3 regions of the Comamonas sp. 14P8.1.4 genome follow, and region 2 is predicted to be linked to each of the others. Evidence: riboswitches for the same ligand, from Rfam matches in the RefSeq annotation. Region 2 holds a riboswitch; each other region holds the start of a gene.

Region 1 (6,287 bases), on a different contig from region 2:
CATGCGCTCCATCTCCACCCAGTCACGGGCGCTGGCGACGGTCGACAAAAATGGCTTGCCGTGAATCACGCACTGGCGCTTCAATGCCAGTGCCTCGGGGAAGATCGAAGAGGGGTCGACCGGGTCTGTCAGGTAGATGGCGCCATCCAGCGTGCGGCCCTCGCCCATGCCCACCACTTCGGCCACCAGCTTCATCAGCCCGCCTTCGCGCCCATAGGGGTAGCGCACCAGCCCAGGGTAGCGGTGCATCATGTCTGCAGCGGCAATCGCATCGTAGGTACGGCCCACCGCATGCAGGCCCAGGCCCAGTTCGCGCATGCCGGATTCACAGGCGCGCAGCAGCGCAAACAACGCCGCATCTTCGGTTTGGTGGTGGAGCCGGTTGGCAGCAAGACCTAAAAGCATGGTCAGAGGTGTCCTTCACAACCGCGCACGAAATGGTGAGGTGTGCGCGTGCCAGCAAGCATAGACCCAAATGCCCAACCTCTTGGGCTGTGCGCCCACCCATGCGGTGGCTGCATCGCCCCAGTCCACAGGCTGACACGGTCGATGCAACGGATGAAAATTCATAGCTGCCAGCGCTTGATGTGCCTTCATCAGAGGCATTTTTCACCAATGTGCAAACAAAGCGACACCACACCCATCTGGTTCTGCTAGCCTGCACACGCTGCTGCAATGTGGCGCTTTGTTGGCTCTCTGGTATGGGTTTTTTTGTGTCTGCTTCCCCCTCTTCTGCAGCTGCGGCAATGTCGCCAGCTGCCATGTCCCCGCTGTTTGTCATCGGCCTGCTCGCACTGCTGCTGGGCTTTCAGCCGCTGACCACTGATCTGTACCTGCCCGCCATGCCGCTGCTCACGCAGCAGCTGCAGGCCACAGTGGCCCAGACGCAGACCACGTTTTACGCCCTGATCCTGGCCTTTGGCTGCGCCCAACTGGTGTGGGGCCCTGTGTCTGACCGCTGGGGCCGCCGCCCGGTGCTGCTGGCCGGGATTGCGCTGTACGTGCTGGCCGCCGTGGGCTGCGCCCTGGCCCCCGACATGCCAGCACTGATTGCTTTTCGTACCCTGCAAGGGGCCGCACTGGGCGCCGTGGTGATGGCCGCGCGCGCCATCGTGCGCGACCTGTACGCCCCGGTGGAAGGCACGCACGTCATGTCCAAAGCACTGACGGGCCTGGGCGTGCTGGCCTGCTGCAGCCCCCTGGTGGGCAGCTGGCTGGCCCAGCACGTGGGCTGGCGCTCCACCATGGCGGTGCTGGCGGTGGTCGGCACTGCCGCTTGGGTGCTGGTGTGGCTGCGCTTTCGCGAAAGCGTGCAGCACTTCAACCCCCACGCCCTGCAGCCGCAGCGGCTGCTGCGCAGCTGGAACACCATCCTGCGCCACCCCACCTTCCTGGCCTATACCGCCACCACCACCTGCTCGTATGGCGCGCTGGTCGTGTTCCTGACCGGCGCACCGTTTGTCTTTACCCAGGTGCTGGGCTGGAGCGCTGCCGACGTGGGCTGGCTGCTGGCCGCCAACGGCGTGATCTACATTGGCGGCACCCTGCTGTGCCGCCGCCTGCTGCCGCGCCTGGGCGTGCGCAACACCGTGGCCGTAGCGGGGGGCATTTCCGTGCTGTGCGCGGTACTGCTGCTGGCCCTGGCCTGGGCCGATGTGCGCAGCGGCTGGGCCTATGCCGCTGCCTGCCTGCTGTTTCCGATTACGCACGGCATTCAGCAGCCCTGCGGGCAAAGCGGTGCGGTCAGCGCCTTTCCGCAGGCTGCGGGCATGGCTTCAGCGCTCAACGGCTGCATCATGATGCTGTTCGCCTTTGTCACCGGTCAGATCCTGGGACGCAGCTTCAATGGCACTGTGTACCCCTTGGTTTTCGGCCTGGCCGCATGGTGTTTCGCCGCAGCCTTGGCATCATGGACGCTGGTGCGCCGCCACGGCGCGCCAGCGCGCACTGAAAGCCCGTGCCGCCGCCCGGTTTGACCTGTTTTCTCCCTGCCCTATCTTGACTGCCTCCACCCACACCCTGCCCTGCATTGCGATTGCAGGCCCCACCGCTTCTGGCAAAACCAATGCCGCTCTGGCCCTGGCCGCTGTGCTGGCACAGCGTGGCCAAGCCTGTGAAATCATCAGTGTGGATTCCGCCTTGGTCTATCGCGACATGGACATTGGCACAGCCAAGCCCACGGCCCAAGAGCTGGCCGCTGTGCCCCACCACCTGATCAACATCCTGGACCCCCTGCAGTCCTACAGCGCTGCCGAGTTTGTGCAAGACACCCAGCGCCTGGTGGCCGAGATTCGCGCCCGTGGCGCCATTCCGCTGCTGGTGGGCGGCACCATGCTGTACTTCAAAGCCTTGTTCGACGGCATTGACGAAATGCCCGCCGCCGACCCTGCGGTGCGCGCCCGCATTGATGCCCAGGCCGCCGAGCTGGGCTGGCCTGCCATGCATGCCGAGCTGGCCAAGGTCGACCCCGAAACCGCCGCCCGCCTGGCCCCGGCCGACAGCCAGCGCATTCAGCGTGCGCTGGAGGTGTGGCACGTCTCCGGCCAGCCGCTGTCCAGCTTTCACCAAGCAAAAAAGAGAGCTGAAAGCGCAGAACCAGCCTTCGATTGCACGCTTTTTTCTTTGGAACCCAATGACCGCGCCTGGTTGCACCAGCGCATTGCCCAGCGCTACGACACCATGCTCGACGCGGGCTTGATCGATGAAGTGCAGCGCCTGCGCGCACGCGGTGACCTGCACCCCGAGCTGCCCAGCATGCGCTGCGTGGGCTACCGCCAGGTCTGGGAAGAGCTGGACTGGCAAACACGCAAAGGCACACCCAGCATCAACTTGCACCTGGTGCGCGAAAAAGGGATTGCCGCCACGCGCCAGCTGGCCAAGCGCCAGATCACCTGGCTGCGCAGCATGCCCCAGCGCCACGCCATTGCCTGTGACGACCCCATGGCCACCATGCACCTGGTGCAAGCCGCCCTGCTGGTGGTGCAAACCGCTGCCCAGCCGCGCTGAAGCCGGGCACCGCGCGCCTACGTTCTGAAACACCGCGATGCCTGCCTGCGCATAGCATGCAGGCATCGCCTGTTTCTGGAGACTGCCTGTATGCCGCTGCCCCGTTTACCTTTTCGCTCCCGCCGCCTTGGTGCGGCATTGCTGACCGCTGGCGCCTTGCTGCTGTCGGCCTGCGCACAGGACCGTTACTACGTGCCCTCCGAGACCACCGCCAGCCCCCAAAGCGGAGTGACGGTGTACGGCGAAATCGACACCAGCGTGGTGCACACGCGCTAGCCACAGCCCGCCCAGGCCCGACGGCACCACGCCCGCCCGGGCTAATGCAGCTGGGGTATCATTCAGCAACTGCTCCTTACAGGGAGCAGTTTTGCGTTATCGGTGCCCATCGCTGTTCCAGCACAGGGTTAAACGGGAAGCAGGTGCGCGACACCTTCGGTGTCTGCAAAGCCTGCGCTGCCCCCGCAACGGTCAGTGTGTCTAACTGCATGATCACGCCACTGGAGCCCTGCTCTGGGAAGGCCATGCAGCTGTTTGATGAACAACACACGAGCCCGGAGACCGGCCGAAACGCATGCAAGCGGATGTGCTGCGGGGTGGTGGCGACATGCTCGGCAAGATGCATCTTGCGCGCATACCTCTTCTTCTTCCCCCCACAGCCATCCATAGACCACACATCACCGCCTTTGTGGGGACGCAAACGCGGTGCCATGGATTTCTTCGGCATGTCGTTTCGTTTTTCTCCCCGCAGCTGTGCTGTGGGCTGTGCCCTGACGGGCTTTTCCTTGCTGGCTGCGGCCCAAACCGAGGTGCAGCAACCCCATGTGGTGGTGTCCGCCACGCGCATTGAGATGCAAGACACCGATGCGCCTTACGCCTCCGAGGTGCATACGCGCGAGCAAATTGACCGCTCCGGCGCGCACTCGGTATTTGACTATCTGGCACAGCAAAGCTCGCTGCAGATCACCCCGCAATGGGGCAACCGCAATGCGCCCAACATCGCCATGCGCGGCTTTGGCGAAGATGGCTTCCAGAACGTGGTGATCTCAGTCAACGGTCGGCGTCTGAACAACATCGACAACGTACCGGCCCTGGTGGGTTCTATCTCGCTGCGCGATGTGGAACGCATTGAAATCACCAAGGGCAGCGGCGCCGTCATGTACGGCGATGGCGCCACGGCGGGCAGCATTCAGATCTACACCAAAGCCCACGACAGCGCCAGCTTGGACCTCTACGGCGGCAGCCATGGCCAGCGCGGCGCAGTGGCATCCGTGGGCATGGTCAAAGACAAGTTCGACCTGTCCCTGACGGCCGATCACAGCCACCACAATGGCTGGAGCCAACCCGATGCCACCGGTCACCAGGACAGCAGCGAAGCCAACACCTGGCGTCTGGCCAGCAACATCCAGGTCGCGAAGGGCCTGCAAGCCAATGTGGAAATCGGTGCCAGCCGTATCGACAACCGCTTCCCGAACGCGCTGTCCGCCCCCGCCTTCCATGCCAACCCGAGCCAAAGCAGTGGCAGCCCCTACCCACGCCAGGTATCTGACAGCCGCTACTGGGGCCTTGGGCTGCAATACCAGCTCAATGCCGCCTGGAAGCTCACGGCGCGCCACCACAGCGAGGACAAGTCCAGCCAGTACAACAGCTTTACTTACCCGGGCTCCACCAGTGACTACGCGCAGCAGTCCAACGAAGTTGCGCTGCAATACCAGCGCGGCGCCCTCACGGTGAATGCGGGCGTGCAGAGCGTGGAGGGTGAACGCCTGTCTTCCGTCGGCCTCATGCGCAAAAACAATCTGGGCGGCTTTGTGCATACCCAATACCTGTGGAACGACTGGACGCTCTCCGGTGGTCTGCGCCGGGAGCGCATGCGCTACCGCTACGCGTCGCCCGGGCAAGCCAACTCCAGCCAGCAGGAGTACCACACAGCCTGGGAGCTGGGTGCCAACCACCGCCTCTCGGACCAGGTCTCGGTCTTTGCCAACTACAGCGATGCTTTTGCCTCACCCGACATTGATCGATTTTTTGACTTCAACACCTACAGCTTTATAGGCTTTGGCGCCGCCACCCAAAGCCGCACGTTCACGCTGGGCGCCAACCACACCACCGCGCGCAACCGCCTCAAAGCCTCTGTGTTCTACGCCAAGTTGCACGACGAGATTTACTACGACCAACTGTCGGGCTTGAACGGCAATCTCGATCGCTCCCACAAATACGGCGTGGAGCTGCAAGACCAATGGCAGCTGAACACCCGCAACCAGCTGAGCGTGAACTACACCTGGACCCACGCCACCATTGACCGTGAAGTGCAAGGCACCAGCAACTACAGCGGCAAACAAACACCCGGCGTGCCTCGCCACAGCCTGACACTGGGCTGGCACCTGCGCGTGGCCGACAAGGGCCACCTGCAGCTGTCACACACCTGGCGCAGCAGCCACTGGGCCATTGGCAACTTCAGCAACGACGCCATGTACCGCCAGGCCATCTACAGCGCCACCGATGTGTCGTACCGCCACCAGGTGCACCAGCATGTGCAGCTGTATGCTGCGGTGAACAATCTGTTCGACCACGCCAACAGCGTTGCCGTCAACACCTGGAAGTACGGGCTGTACCCCAGCAACTTTGCACGCACCTGGAAGATTGGTGCGCGCATCGACTTCTAAGCACCGCGCCGCCGCCTGACGTGCCCTTCCTGAAAGCTGCTGCATGCAGCTTTCTTTTTTGGCGGAATACGACAGGCGGTAGCACCTGCTCTTTGCCAGCCCCCACCACGCCCCTCTCCCACCTCTTCCCCCGTCAGCGGCTGGCCGCATACCGTCCGGCCAGCCATCACAGCAAAAAACACGAAAAACCCAGTCCACATCTGCGGTGCATGCTCTCCTTTTAAGTACACCGCATGCACAACTGGGTGGTGTTTGCCACGCCCAATAGGCACGGGCCGTGCAGGCAAGCAGCCCCCCATCTGCGTCAGCTCGGCGATTTCGGTACAGTCATGCCCCTACACGCCTTGCGCGCACGCAGCACATACAACCACCATGACCCAAGATAACGACCGCATCAACGAACTCAAAAAAATCGAAATGTGCGATGCCTGCGCCGGTATTCAGCGCAACTGGCGCAAAGCCCCCGGCCACGTTGAGCTGGCCCAGGGCAGCAACTACAAGCGCGAGCGTGAAACCGGCACCGTCACCGTCACCCGCTATGTGTGCGAACGTTGCGGCACCAACTGGGAATACGAAAACGACAAGAAGAACATGCACGCCGGCTGGTCGCTGACCGGT
Region 2 (6,287 bases):
GCGGAGGCATCTCGCGTACGGGATCTAGCACTTGAGCCATATCACCCCCTGCCCTGCCGCGCGGCATGGCCACGGTGCATCAACCACAACAGATAGCTGCCGCCCAGCAAGGCTGTCAGCACCCCCACGGGCAATTCTTCGGGCGCCATCACCCAGCGCGCCAGCACGTCTGCGGTCAACAGCACCACACCGCCCATCAGGCTGCTGAGCAAGGTGCTGCGGCCATGCCCCACGCTCACCATGCTGCGCACCAGGTGCGGGGCGGCCAGCCCGACAAAAGCGATCAATCCCGTCTGTGCCACGGCCGTGCCGGTGGCCAGTGCCATCACAGCAATCAGCCCCGCACGCATGGGCGCCAGTGGCAAGCCCAGGCTGGCGGCGGTGGATTCCCCCAGCGTCAGTCCATCGAGCACACGCGCCAGGCCCCAGGCCAGCAACGCGCACGATGCCCAGGCCCCCAGCATCAAGGCACAGGAGGCCCAGCCAATGAAGGCAGTACTGCCCAGGCCAAACGCCTTCATGGGCTGCAAGATATCGGGGTAGCGCATCTCCAGCATGTCGCGCACCGCGCCCAGCACCACGCCGACCACCACACCTGCCAGCAGCAGGCGCAAGCTGTTTTGCACGCCTTGCGCCAGCATCAGCGTCAGCAGCACGGCAGCGGCAGCGCCCGCAAAGGCCATGCCCGTCATGCCCAGGCGCTGCATCCATTCCATCCCCATTGCGGCCGTGCCGCTGAGAACCATGGCCACCGCACCGCCCAGCGCAGCGCCCGATGCGCTACCCAGCAGGTAGGGATCTGCCAAGGGGTTGCGAAACAGGCCCTGCGCCACCGCGCCAGCCAGGCCCAGTAAGGCCCCGGCCAGCCATGCCCCCAGGGTGCGCGGCAAGCGAATGTCCCAGACAATTTGCTGCGCCACAGGGTCGCTGTGCATGCGCAGCGCGCTTTCCCAGCCCGTGCTACCCACGCTGGCGCCCAGCAGCACCAGCACGGCAGTCAGCACCAGCAAACCCAGCGCCAGCCAGTGGCTGCGGCGATCCGTGCCGCCGTGGTGCATCGTTTCAATGTTCACGGCGCGGGGCTTTCTCCGCCAAACAGCGGGCAATGATGCGGGCAGCCTCATCCATGCGGGGGCCGGGGCGCACGATGATGCCGGACTCTTGCGCATCGAACGCGCACACGCGCTGGTGCTTGACAGCACCCAGCGTGCCCCAGCCCGGGTAGGTGTGCGCCACTTGCATGCTGTGGTTGCCCATCAAAATGACGTCAGGGCGGGCCCGCAAGATAAATTCCGGGTTCAGACGCGGGAAAGGCCCCATCTCTGGCGGCACCACATTGCCCACGCGCATGTGCGTGAGCAGCTCTCCAATGAAGGAGGAAGGCCCAGCCACGTACGGGCCACGGCTGACCTCAAAGTACACCTTGGCCCCTTGCACACCCGTGGGCAGCGACTGTGCGGCTGCATCCATGCCAGCTTGCACACGCTGCCATTCGCGCTCTGCCTGCTCGGGCGGCAGCCCCAACAGCAAGCCCATGCTTTGCAGCACGCGGTGCACATCGGCCTGTGTGCGGGTTTCCAGCGTGAGGGTGCGCAGGCCCAGCGACTCCAACCGCGCCACCACCCGCGAGGCGTTGGACAGCAGCACCACATCGGGCTTGAGCGCCACAATCGCTTCGACATTCGGGTCCATGCCCCCACCCAGCACGGGCAAGGTGGTTTGCAACGTGACCGGCCAGTTGGAATAGCGATCCACCCCCACCAGCTTGTTGCACGCCCCCAGGGCACAGACCGTTTCGGTCAGCGAAGGCAGCAGGCTGACAATGCGCTGTGGCGGTTGCGCCTGGGCAATGGCGCGGCCCCGGTCATCGCGGCGCGCGGCCTCTGGCACCTCCAGCGCATGGGTCACACCACCGAGGGCGGCACATGCCCACAGCAGCAGATGCAGGCTACGTCGTATCAATGGTTGCATTTCAGTTGCAGCGGCAAGCCTGCTGCCATCAAAGTGGCGCGGCTGCATACGCGCGCCACGTCCTGGTTCAAACTACCCAGCGCATCCACAAAGGCACGCACGGCTTGGCCCATGGGAATGACGCCCATACCAATCTCATTGCCCACCACCACCACGGGGCCCGGGCACTGGGGCAGAACTTCCAAAAACAAAGCACGCTGCGCGCTCCAGTCCTCGGTTTGAGCCGAATTAGAGGCAGATTCCAATTCCTCTGCAGGCATCATCCAGTTGGTCAGCCACAAGGTCAGGCAATCCACCACCACCAGCGTCTGCGCCTGGCTGTGGGCTTGCAGGGCCTGTGCCAGCTGCAGCGGTGCCTCCACCGTCTGCATACCGGGCACACGTGCGGCGCGATCGGCCTGGTGGCGTGCAATGCGGGTGCGCATCTCGGCGTCCCACGCCTGCCCCGTCGCCAGGTACACCGCACTGCGACCTGCCGCCGCGTCCAGCCAGTCACGCGCAGCTTGCTCCGCGCGGCGGGTTTTGCCGCTTTTTTGACCACCCAGGATCAATTCTTGCCAGGGCGTCACAGTGCTGTTGTTCAAAGCATTCATAAGAGTTGCAAATTATGCCGGGGCTGCCGCAGCCGACCATTCCACAGCGTGCGCGCCCAGCAAGGCCGCCACTGCGCGTGGGTGGGAAGGAAACCAGGCATGAAAGTAACTGGCGTGGACACTGCCGTGCTGGTACACCGCCTCGCCTTGCTGCGCCTGCACCGGTTGCTGGGCGCGGCTGGTGCGGGCCATGACCGCCACCGGGCTGTGAAAGCGTGAGTAGTGGAAGGTATGGCCACGCAGCACGCCACCCTGCTGCACGCATTGCTGCATGCCCAGGCCTGCCAGGCGCGGCTGCATCTGCGCCGTACCGGGCAGGATGCCCCACATGGGGTAGACCTCACCCGACGCGGTCTGGATGCTGTCGCCCAGCGCCAGCATGCCACCGCATTCGGCCCACACTGGCTTGCCTGCGTGCACATGGGCACGCACATCTTGCTGAAGGGCCGTATTCGCAGCCAGTGTGGCGGCGTGCAGCTCTGGGTAACCGCCTGGCAACCAGAGTGCATCGCACGCCGGCAAGCGCTCTCCCGCCAAAGGCGAGAAGAACGCCAGGCGCGCGCCCATGGCCTGCAAGCAATCCAGATTGGCGGGGTAGATAAAGCTGAATGCTGCATCGCGTGCCACCGCCACGGTACGGCCTTGCAGCCAAGGCTCCATGGGTGGGATGAGCGCAGCAGGCTCTGCAGGGAACGTCACCGACCAGCGCTGCTGCCATTCCTGCCAGGGCATTTGCCCCAAGGCCGTGGCAGCCAGCGCATCGGCCGCTGCATTGAGGCGCTCCATGGCGTCGGGCAGCTCGTGTGCAGCCACCAAACCCAGGTGGCGCTCAGGCAGCAACTGCGCGTTTTTGCCCTCTCCCACACGCTGCAAAGCGCCCAGCCACACGCCGGGATCGCGCACGCTGGCTTGCAGCATCTGGGCATGCATGCTGCTGCCCACGCGGTTGGCCAGCACCCCCGCCCAGGGCAACCCTGGCTGATACTGCTGCATGCCCAGCAACAAGGCGCCAAAACTGCCTGCCATGGCGCTTGCATCAATCACCAGCAGCACCGGAATCCCTAGCTGTGCAGCCAGATCAGCAGCCGTGGGGCTGCCATCAAACAGCCCCATCACGCCTTCAATCAAAAGCACATCGGCATGGCGTGCGGCATCGGCCAAACGGGCCCGCACCTCCTCCATGCCCACCATCCAGGCATCAATGTTGTGCACCGTGGCTCCGCTGGCCAGCTGGTGCCAGTAAGGATCCAGAAAATCAGGCCCGCACTTGAACACCCGCACCCGGCGCCCCTGGCGCGTGTGCCAGCGGGCCAAGGCAGCCGTCACAGTCGTTTTTCCCTGCCCCGATGCGGGGGCGGCAATCAAAAGCGCCACACAGGAAGGAGATGTTGAAGACTGGGTCATGGAGCAACGGGCAATGCGTAGCAAGATAAAAATGAACCTTGGTGATGGTTGCTGAATCCGAGACGCTCTCCAAGCCACAACCCACCAGCAGGTGCACGCCCCCCACCCTTGTCATGGCAGCTGGCCGCCTGCACTTTCGTGCCCGGCTTCCAAGCTGGCGCCATGGTTTCAGCACCCAACGTGGCATGCCGTTGCGAACGATGTGCCGGCCACGACCCTGCCGTGGCATTGCACAGATGCTGAAAGCCCACCGAGCTACGCCACGGCATGCACCACGCAGCAGAACGACGCAATGCCAATGCAACGACACCAGCGCACCGTGGATTCATCAAGAACATGGGGGATTTTGGAGATATCGACCCGCGCCAGCCTCCCCGCCAGCAATGGGTAACCATGCCCACCGAAGCGGGCACACCAATGTTGGCCGGTATCCGGGCTGGTTCCTCAGGTCCATCGCCTTCCCAAATGCTTGTTCAAGGCATTCAGTGGCTTGTGATGATGGATGGGCGCTATGACTAGCGCCAAGAACTCACCGTTGCGGGGGCAGCGCAGGCTAGGTGGTGCTGAAGGTCAACACCGCCACCCTGCTTCCCGTTGAACTGCAAACTTGTGAACCAAGCTGCGAGCACCAACATTTGAGTGGTCGATTCTAATGCTGGAAAAAGTCTGCTGGGCAGCGCAACCGGCATTCACAGCCCGCACCGGGCCCAATGCACGCCAGCATTGACAGCTTGAAACAAGCTTTTGTAGCTATATCTTGCGATCTGCCCTAAATTTGCGATTCCCTTCAAAAGGGCAGTCCTACAATTGGAGCAATCCATGACGACACCATCCATTCTTGACCCCGTTGCAGGGCGTGTAGAGCTGCTACTGGAGCAGTACGAAGCTATGCAGCACGCGAATCGCCAACTCAGCGAAGAGATCCAGGCTTTGCACAAGGAGCGTGACTCGCTGAAGTCACGCCTGAAAGCTGCGCGGGCACGCGTGGATGAGTTGATCGAACGTTTGCCGGTCAATCAGGAGGCATCTTGAGCCAGCTAGAAACACAAATCCTGCACCAGGACTATCTGCTGACCTGCCCTGACGGACAGGAAGCACAGCTGCTCGAGGCGGTGGAACGGGTGGATCACCAGTTCCAGCAAATGCTGGACAACACCAAGCTGCGTTCGCGCGAGCGTATTGGTGTGTTGCTGGCCGTCAATCTGGCGTTTGAAAGCCTGGAGCTGCGCAACCAGCTGCAAGCCCTGCAACAACAACTTGCTGCACTGCAAGGTGCCCAGGACACTGATGGTGCAGCACTGACTGACGCCGATGCCGAGCGTTTGCACGCTTTGGAAGCCCAAGCCAGCCACGATCAGGCGCTTGCCAGTGCCTTGGTGGATCGCATCGATCAAGCCTTGGCGCAGGCAAGCCAACCGCTGGCGCACACGCAGCCATCCATGGAAGCCATGGTAGACGCAATGCCCGCAACCACCGATATCGGCATCGACACAGATTTAGACAACGCCGCTCAAGTGGAATTGCCCTCCACGCCTGCGGAAAGCCTGTAAAATCGCACCTGTCTGCAATCCGCCGGGCTTTATATTGCCTTGAACCAATGCTCATTGAGCACGGGCTTGATACATTGCCTAGCAAGCGTGATCGTCTCGCGTCAGACGAACCCAACGTTAGGTTGCTCTCGCCCACCTGAACCCCCGGTTCAGGATGACGGCTCGGTGGTTTTGCAGACACCTTCATTCGCCATTCGGCACCACCCCCCAGCGATTTCCCTTCTAGCGGCACCACAGGGACGGCTTGTAGACCAAGTCCATCCACAACGCCCACAGTGATACGGCCACCAGCATCAGGCCTGCAGCGCGTGTTCCCCACTCTGAACGCCAGCGGTTGACCCTCCCGCTGAGCCAGCGCCACGCCAGTGGTGCAGCCAGCAGCCACAGCCCACTGCCCACCCCAAATGCCAGCATGCTGATGCCCCCCGTCCATGCAGAGCCGCTCAGTGCCGCGACCAGAACCGCCGAATAAAGCAAGCCACAGGGCATGCATGCCCAGGCCATTCCCGCCAGCAAGGCACCACCGCGCAAAGACAACACAGGCTGCACCTTGGCCCAGACCACACGCCCTGCGCGCTCCAGCCACACGGGCTGCTGTCCCTGAAACAGCATGAGCAGCCCCCAGGCCAAAATCGCCAGGTGCATGAGGACCCATACAGGGTGCAAGGCAGAGGTTTGATCCGAAAACCAGGCCACTTGCTCCATGGCCAAAGCGGCCACGGCGCCCAGCAAAGCGTAGCCAAGCAGGCGCCCCAGATGAAACTGGCAG
Region 3 (6,287 bases), on a different contig from region 2:
TTCCAGGCATAGATTTGGGCTTTATTGATGTCGCGTGTCGTAGCGGTGTCCGGGAAGAACAACGTGAGTGACAAGCCTTGGTCCACGTGCTCTGTGGCAGCTGCATACACGTCGATGATGGCGTTGGGGCCCACTTCATACGCGTCGCGGTAATACGCCATGTTTTCGTTGGAGAGAAACGGAGCGGGGTAGTACACGCGACCAATCTTGCCTTCCTTGCGGATCTCGATACGCGAGGCAATCGGATGGATGGAAGAGGTGGAGTTGTTGATGTAGCTGATCGACCCTGTGGGTGGAATGGCCTGCAAATTGCGGTTGTACAGGCCGTGAGCCATTACGTTCGCCTTCAGCTTTTCCCAATCGGCGCGCGTAGGTAGCTGCACGCTGTTCTTGGAAAACAGGGCTTGTACGGTCTCTGTCGTAGGCAGCCAGTCGCGGCAGGTGTACTTGTCAAAGTATTCACCGGTGGCGTACTTGCTGTCTTCAAACCCTGCAAAGCGCTGTTTTTTCTCCTGTGCCAACAAGCATGAAGCGCGCAAGCAGTGGTAGGCCACCGCTGCGAAATAGACACTGGTGAATTCCACTGCAGCCGGGCTGTCGTAGTGAATTTGCTCACGTGCCAGGTAGCCGTGCAGGTTCATTTGCCCCAGGCCAATGGCGTGGCTATCGTCATTTCCCTTGCGCACCGAAGGCACGGAGTTGATGGCACTCATCTCTGACACTGCAGTGAGCGCCCGAATCGCTGTTTCCACAGCAGCCCCTAAATCGCCACCATCCATTGTGGTGGCGATGTTGAGCGAGCCGAGGTTGCACGAGATGTCGTTGCCAATGTGTTCGTAATTCAGGTCTTCGCTCAGTGTGGAAGGCGTGTTGACCTGCAGGATTTCTGAACACAGGTTAGACATGTTGATGCGACCAGCAATCGGGTTCGCACGGTTCGCCGTATCTTCAAACAAGATGTAGGGGTAACCGGACTCGAACTGGATTTCGGCAATGGTTTGGAAGAACTCGCGTGCCTTGATCTTGGTCTTCTTGATGCGTGGGTCGTCCACCATCTCCTTGTAGTGCTCGGTCACCGAGATATCGGCAAATGGCTTGCCGTAGACACGTTCCACGTCGTACGGCGAGAACAGGTACATGTCCTCGTTCTTCTTGGCCAGCTCAAAGGTGATGTCGGGGATCACCACGCCCAGCGACAGCGTCTTGATGCGGATCTTCTCGTCCGCGTTTTCGCGCTTGGTGTCGAGAAAACGCATGATGTCCGGGTGGTGGGCGTTCAGATACACAGCACCTGCACCTTGGCGCGCACCCAGCTGGTTGGCGTACGAGAAGCCGTCTTCCAGCAGCTTCATCACGGGAATCACTCCGGAGGACTGATTTTCGATACCTTTGATTGGAGCACTTAACTCACGCAGATTACTGAGCAACAGAGCCACGCCGCCCCCGCGTTTGGAAAGCTGTAGTGCCGAGTTAATGCTTCGGCCGATACTTTCCATGTTGTCTTCCAGGCGTAGCAAGAAGCACGAAACTAGCTCACCACGCTGTTTTTTTCCGGCGTTCAAAAACGTGGGTGTGGCGGGTTGAAAACGCCCTGCAATGATCTCTTCCATTAAACGCATGGCAAGTTTTTCATCACCGCGTGCCAAGGCCAGCGATACCATCACCACCCGGTCTTCAAAGCGCTCCAGATAGCGTTTTCCATCACGGGTTTTAAGGGTGTAAGCGGTGTAGTACTTGTAGGCGCCAAGGAAGGTGGGAAAGCGGAATTTTTTGCCAAAAGCCGCTTTAAAAATCCGCTCAATAAACTTGGGAGAGTACGCGTCCAGTACCTCTGCTTCGTAGTAATTTTGCGAGCGCAAGTAGTTCAGTTTTTCTTCCAGCGAGTGAAAGAACACGGTGTTCTGATTCACATGCTGTAGAAAGTATTGGCGTGCGGCCTTGCGGTCGGCATCGAACTGCAGTTTGCCTTGGGCATCAGGCAAGTTCAGCATGGCGTTCAGGGCGTGAAAGTCCAATTCAGTAGGGGTGCTCAGGTTCATCGCAAAGCTTCTCGGACAGTAGGTAAATTGGAAGACAGAAAATGCTGGTCGATATGGCGCAGACGTTGCCAGTCCGTGGGCGTTCCGGCCATTTCCACACGTAGCAGCAGGGGAACATCGCATTTGCGGGCAATCACGTCGCCAGCTTGAGCGAAGGCAGCGCCAAAATTGCGATCCCCGCAGGCCACCACTGCGCGTAGCCATTGACGACGCTCTGGCGCATTCAAAAAACGGATCACGGCTTTGGGTACTGCGCCGTTGCCTTGGGCATCCCCAAACGACGGGGTGAGCAAGACAAAGGGCGCTGTAATCTCAGGCTGTGCTTCTTCGGGGGTGCGTGGAATTCGAAGTCCTGACAGTCCCGCTTGTTGAAGGAGCCGCGCTGTATTTCCAGTTTTGGAAGAATAAAAAACCCAGCGAGCCATGATCGGCCTTAAGCCGTGGCTGCCAATGCGGCTAAGCGGTCTGGGCGAAAACCACTCCAGTGTTCATCGCCCGCTTTGACCACGGGGACTTGGCGGTAGCCCCATGTTTGCACTTGAGCTGCGGCTTCCGCGTTCTGGGAAACATCAACGACTTCGTAGGCCAAGCCTTGGCGATCCAAGGTGCGCGCTGTCATCGTGCATTGGGGGCAATGGGGTTTGGAAAAAAGAGTGATCATGAAGCCTTCAAGCCCTGCTAGACAGTGGCACGACAGGTTTCTGATAGCTAAAGACGCAGGTCGCGGCACACGGCGCAAAGCAGGTGTACCTAGCTGGTTGGTCCAAGAAAGCATATGCAGCCACCCAGGCGTCCCCGCCTGTACGGTTGATGAAAAGCCAAGAACGTGTTCTTGGCTGCTTGTTGGCCGGTATCCAGACTGGTAGGCACAGGTAACACGCCTTCCCAAAGCCGAGGCTTCAGTGGCTGCTTGTGTTACCGCGCACTGCAAAAAAACTGCAATGCACCTCACTTACTGTTGCGGGGGCAGTTCAGGTTAGCCTCGTCGGAACAAGGCCTCCTGATTCTCGTTTAACCCTAGCTTGAGAACTCACGCTAGTGCACCAACAAGATGAATTCTATGCGCCAAAACTTTTTTGAAAACCAGTTTGGGCAGCCATTGATCGCTGACTTGATCTGTCAAAAAGTGCTAGGAGCTTGCTTCAAGCATTTCACTTTTTCTTGCTCTTCAAGCTTGCTTCCCTTGGAATTACAGTGCCTTAGATCGAGGAGGCCGCTTCTCTTTGGGCTTCGCTTTGTCATTGTTTTGTTTTGTAAATTCAAAAAAAGATTGACATAAACACTCCGCAGCCAAGGTTATGCGGGATTGTGTGGATAGGGTCGTGCACGTTTCTCGTGGATGTGTTTGGCGCCCAATTGAAATTGGCACCATGTAAAAAATGGGCTGTGGTTGAACTACTACGGCTACCAGCTTGGAGGCAGCATGAAGTTGCCTCCAGCCTTAGAATTAACCCGCTTTCTGGTGCTCGCGCGGTCTTCCCTGGCCGCGCAGTTAAACGGGAAACATGAGAGGGTGCGCGCTCTTCAGTGCGCCACCTTGCATGTACTGCCCCCGCAACAGTGTGTGCACGGGTCGTAAGACCAGCCTACCTTGCTACAACCACTGAAGCTTTTGGCTTTGGGAAGGTTTAGGTAGTCGGTGCACCAGTCTGTAGACCGGCCGGAAATGGTTCGAAGAAGCTGCTCCGCACTCTTCGGTTTTTTGTGACGCACTTGCGGGGACGCTGTGCGTACAACTCAAGAAATATGACTATCCACACCTCCATCTTGCATGGCGCAGCTGTGCGCCAGCCTGCACGTTTTGCATGGGCAGCCATTGCCATTGCTGCTGCGTCGACAGCGCATGCGCAGAATGATTCAGAAAAACGGTTGAATACCACGGTTGTGACCGCCACACGATCGGAAACCAAGTTGGATGAAACCTTGGCTGATGTTCGGGTGATCACTGCTGAGCAAATCTCTAACCTGGGTGGACGCTCCTTGGCAGAAGTGCTGCAAAGATTGGCAGGCGCCCGGATGACCAGCAACGGCGGCCGTGGGCAAACGCAGGGCATCAGCTTGCGTGGTAGTTCTCAAGTGATTTTGTTGGTAGACGGCGCGCGCTTTGGCTCTGCCACAGCAGGAGATCCTTCATTACAAAGTCTGCCCTTGGAGCAAATCGAAAGAATCGAGGTTGTGCATGGGCCGGCATCCGCTCTTTATGGCAGCGATGCTATTGGTGGCGTTATTCAGATATTCACGAAAAATGGCAAGGGGCATGGAAAAGCATTGACCCCAAGTGCATCGACCACTTTGGGCAGTCGTGGCTATAAAGATGCTAAAGCAGGACTGATTGGTGAGCAGAAGGGGTGGAATTACAGTCTGAACGTCGCACGTGTCGTTGATCCCGGTTTTTCAGCCAGCAATAGCAAAATCGGGTCATATATATTCAATCCCGATGTTGATAAATTCAACCAGTCATCCGTAACGGCCAGCCTTGGATACGCATTCAACGACACATGGCGTCTGGACGGGAATTTCATGCAAGCAGATGGCTTCGCAGAATCTGACAACGGGGCAGCAGCACAGTCTTGGCTAGATTCAGATGCTGGCACACGTGCTTTGAAGCTTTCCGGCGCATTCACCCAGGAATGGAAAACTTCACTGAGCTATTCGCGTGCCTTGGACAAACAATGGAATCGTGATTTGGATATTGCTTCGGCAACTTTGAGTAGCACAACATATAACACTCGCCAAGATGAGTTCAAGTGGGGCAATGAAATCAAGACCGGTCTGGGTGTTGTTGTTGCAGGATTTGAGCGCTTAGAGCAAAAAATATCAACGACGACGGCCTTTGATCAGTCCGAACGCTCCACCAATGCAGCTTACGCTGGATTGAATGGTGCGTTGAATGCGCATTCATGGCAGGTGAATATCCGAAGAGATGATAGTTCCCAATATGGGGTTTACAACACATGGGGCGTGGCGTATGGCTATGAACTCTTGCCCAACCTGCGTGTGCATGCAAGCCGTGCCAGTAGTTTGAAGGCTCCAACATTCAACGATCTTTACTACCCAGGCTTAGGGAATCCTCTGCTGCAACCAGAAGTTGCACACGGCAATGAGTTGGGGGTTGACTGGAGCATCGCCTCTCATCACTTCAAGCTTGTTGGGTTTGACAACAAAGTGGAGAACTTGATTGCATGGGCGCCTATTGCACCTGGTAGCTGGACTTGGAAGCCAGCCAATGTGAATCAAGCGCGCTTGAAAGGCTGGTCTCTGCAGTACCACCTTAATCAAGATAGCTGGAATCTGAACGCCAACTATGAACGTCTTAGCGCTCGAGATGGTGATGGTGCCGTACTGATGAACCGGGCCAAGCACCAAGTTTCTATTGCGCTGGACAAGTCATGGGGGGCTTGGAAGTTGGGTGCATCCGCCTTGTATGCGAGCGAGCGCCAGCGCTCAGTTTCTGAGACGCTAGCGGGCTACACCACCATGGATGCCTATGCCGAGTACCAGCTCAATAAAGATTGGGCGTTCCAAGCGCGTATTTCCAACTTGACGGACAAGGTGTACGAGACGGCTTATGGCTACAACCAACGCGGTCGCGCTGGATACCTGACCCTCAAATGGACGCCTAAGTAATGTCTTTGCTGCGCGTCATCAGCGCAGCTTCCCTCTTGGCCCTGTCTGTTCTTACGGAGCAGGCATGGGCCAAGACAGGGCGCATCATTTCTTTATTGCCTTCCGCCACGGAGGCTGTTTGTGCTTTAGGGGCTTGCGATCGTTTGGTCGGCGTTGATGATTTCTCTCTGGATCCCGCCAGCGTACGGGGGCTACCCCGGTTGGGTAAAACTTGGCAGCCCAATATGGAGTCGATTCTGCAGTTGCAGCCTGACTTGGTATTGATTGGAAATGTTCCCCCTGTACTCCAAAAGTTGCAAGCCTTGGGGTTGAACGTGCAGAGGGTGGATGCAGTCACGGTTGAGGAAGTGCATGCGGTCTTGCATAAGCTGGATGGCTGGCTAGAGACGCAACATGCATCTGACACCATTCGCACAATGCAAAGCAGGTTGCTGGCGCTTGCGCATGAAGCTGCGCAACTACCGGCACAACGTGTTTACCTTGAGGTGGATGCCGTCATGTATGCAGCCTCACCGGCTTCTTTCATGGGGCAATTGTTAGCGGCTTTGGGGGCGAAAAATATTGCTGCGGGTAGCGCAACCCTCTTTCCCAAGCTCTCACCCGAGTATGTGGTGCAACAAG

The links. Region 2 has a riboswitch for cobalamin ahead of AC27VO_RS09655 (cobyrinic acid a,c-diamide synthase CobB). Riboswitches for the same ligand answer to the same signal wherever they lie in the genome.
Region 1: linked by a shared signal. The riboswitch ahead of AC27VO_RS07710 (TonB-dependent receptor) and the one ahead of AC27VO_RS09655 (cobyrinic acid a,c-diamide synthase CobB) in region 2 are both predicted to bind cobalamin.
Region 3: linked by a shared signal. The riboswitch ahead of AC27VO_RS01340 (TonB-dependent receptor domain-containing protein) and the one ahead of AC27VO_RS09655 (cobyrinic acid a,c-diamide synthase CobB) in region 2 are both predicted to bind cobalamin.

What each region holds. Positions count from the first base shown of each region.
Region 1 is NZ_JBYOKN010000003.1:151,146-157,432, forward strand. It holds gene AC27VO_RS07690 (methylglyoxal synthase) at 1-411, opposite strand, end outside; gene AC27VO_RS07695 (multidrug effflux MFS transporter) at 747-1,976, shown strand; gene miaA (tRNA (adenosine(37)-N6)-dimethylallyltransferase MiaA) at 1,996-3,006, shown strand; gene AC27VO_RS07705 (hypothetical protein) at 3,097-3,282, shown strand; cobalamin riboswitch at 3,366-3,586, shown strand; gene AC27VO_RS07710 (TonB-dependent receptor) at 3,729-5,669, shown strand; gene AC27VO_RS07715 (hypothetical protein) at 6,042-6,287, shown strand, end outside.
Region 2 is NZ_JBYOKN010000004.1:78,092-84,378, reverse strand. It holds gene AC27VO_RS09675 (ABC transporter ATP-binding protein) at 1-10, opposite strand, end outside; gene AC27VO_RS09670 (FecCD family ABC transporter permease) at 42-1,058, opposite strand; gene AC27VO_RS09665 (ABC transporter substrate-binding protein) at 1,063-1,971, opposite strand; gene cobU (bifunctional adenosylcobinamide kinase/adenosylcobinamide-phosphate guanylyltransferase) at 1,959-2,564, opposite strand; gene AC27VO_RS09655 (cobyrinic acid a,c-diamide synthase CobB) at 2,577-3,968, opposite strand; cobalamin riboswitch at 4,374-4,616, opposite strand; gene AC27VO_RS09650 (DUF904 domain-containing protein) at 4,788-5,000, shown strand; gene AC27VO_RS09645 (cell division protein ZapA) at 4,997-5,518, shown strand; gene AC27VO_RS09640 (sulfite exporter TauE/SafE family protein) at 5,741-6,287, opposite strand, start outside.
Region 3 is NZ_JBYOKN010000001.1:277,699-283,985, forward strand. It holds gene nrdE (class 1b ribonucleoside-diphosphate reductase subunit alpha) at 1-2,039, opposite strand, end outside; gene nrdI (class Ib ribonucleoside-diphosphate reductase assembly flavoprotein NrdI) at 2,036-2,464, opposite strand; gene AC27VO_RS01335 (glutaredoxin family protein) at 2,473-2,700, opposite strand; cobalamin riboswitch at 2,868-3,102, opposite strand; cobalamin riboswitch at 3,483-3,718, shown strand; gene AC27VO_RS01340 (TonB-dependent receptor domain-containing protein) at 3,786-5,666, shown strand; gene AC27VO_RS01345 (ABC transporter substrate-binding protein) at 5,666-6,287, shown strand, end outside.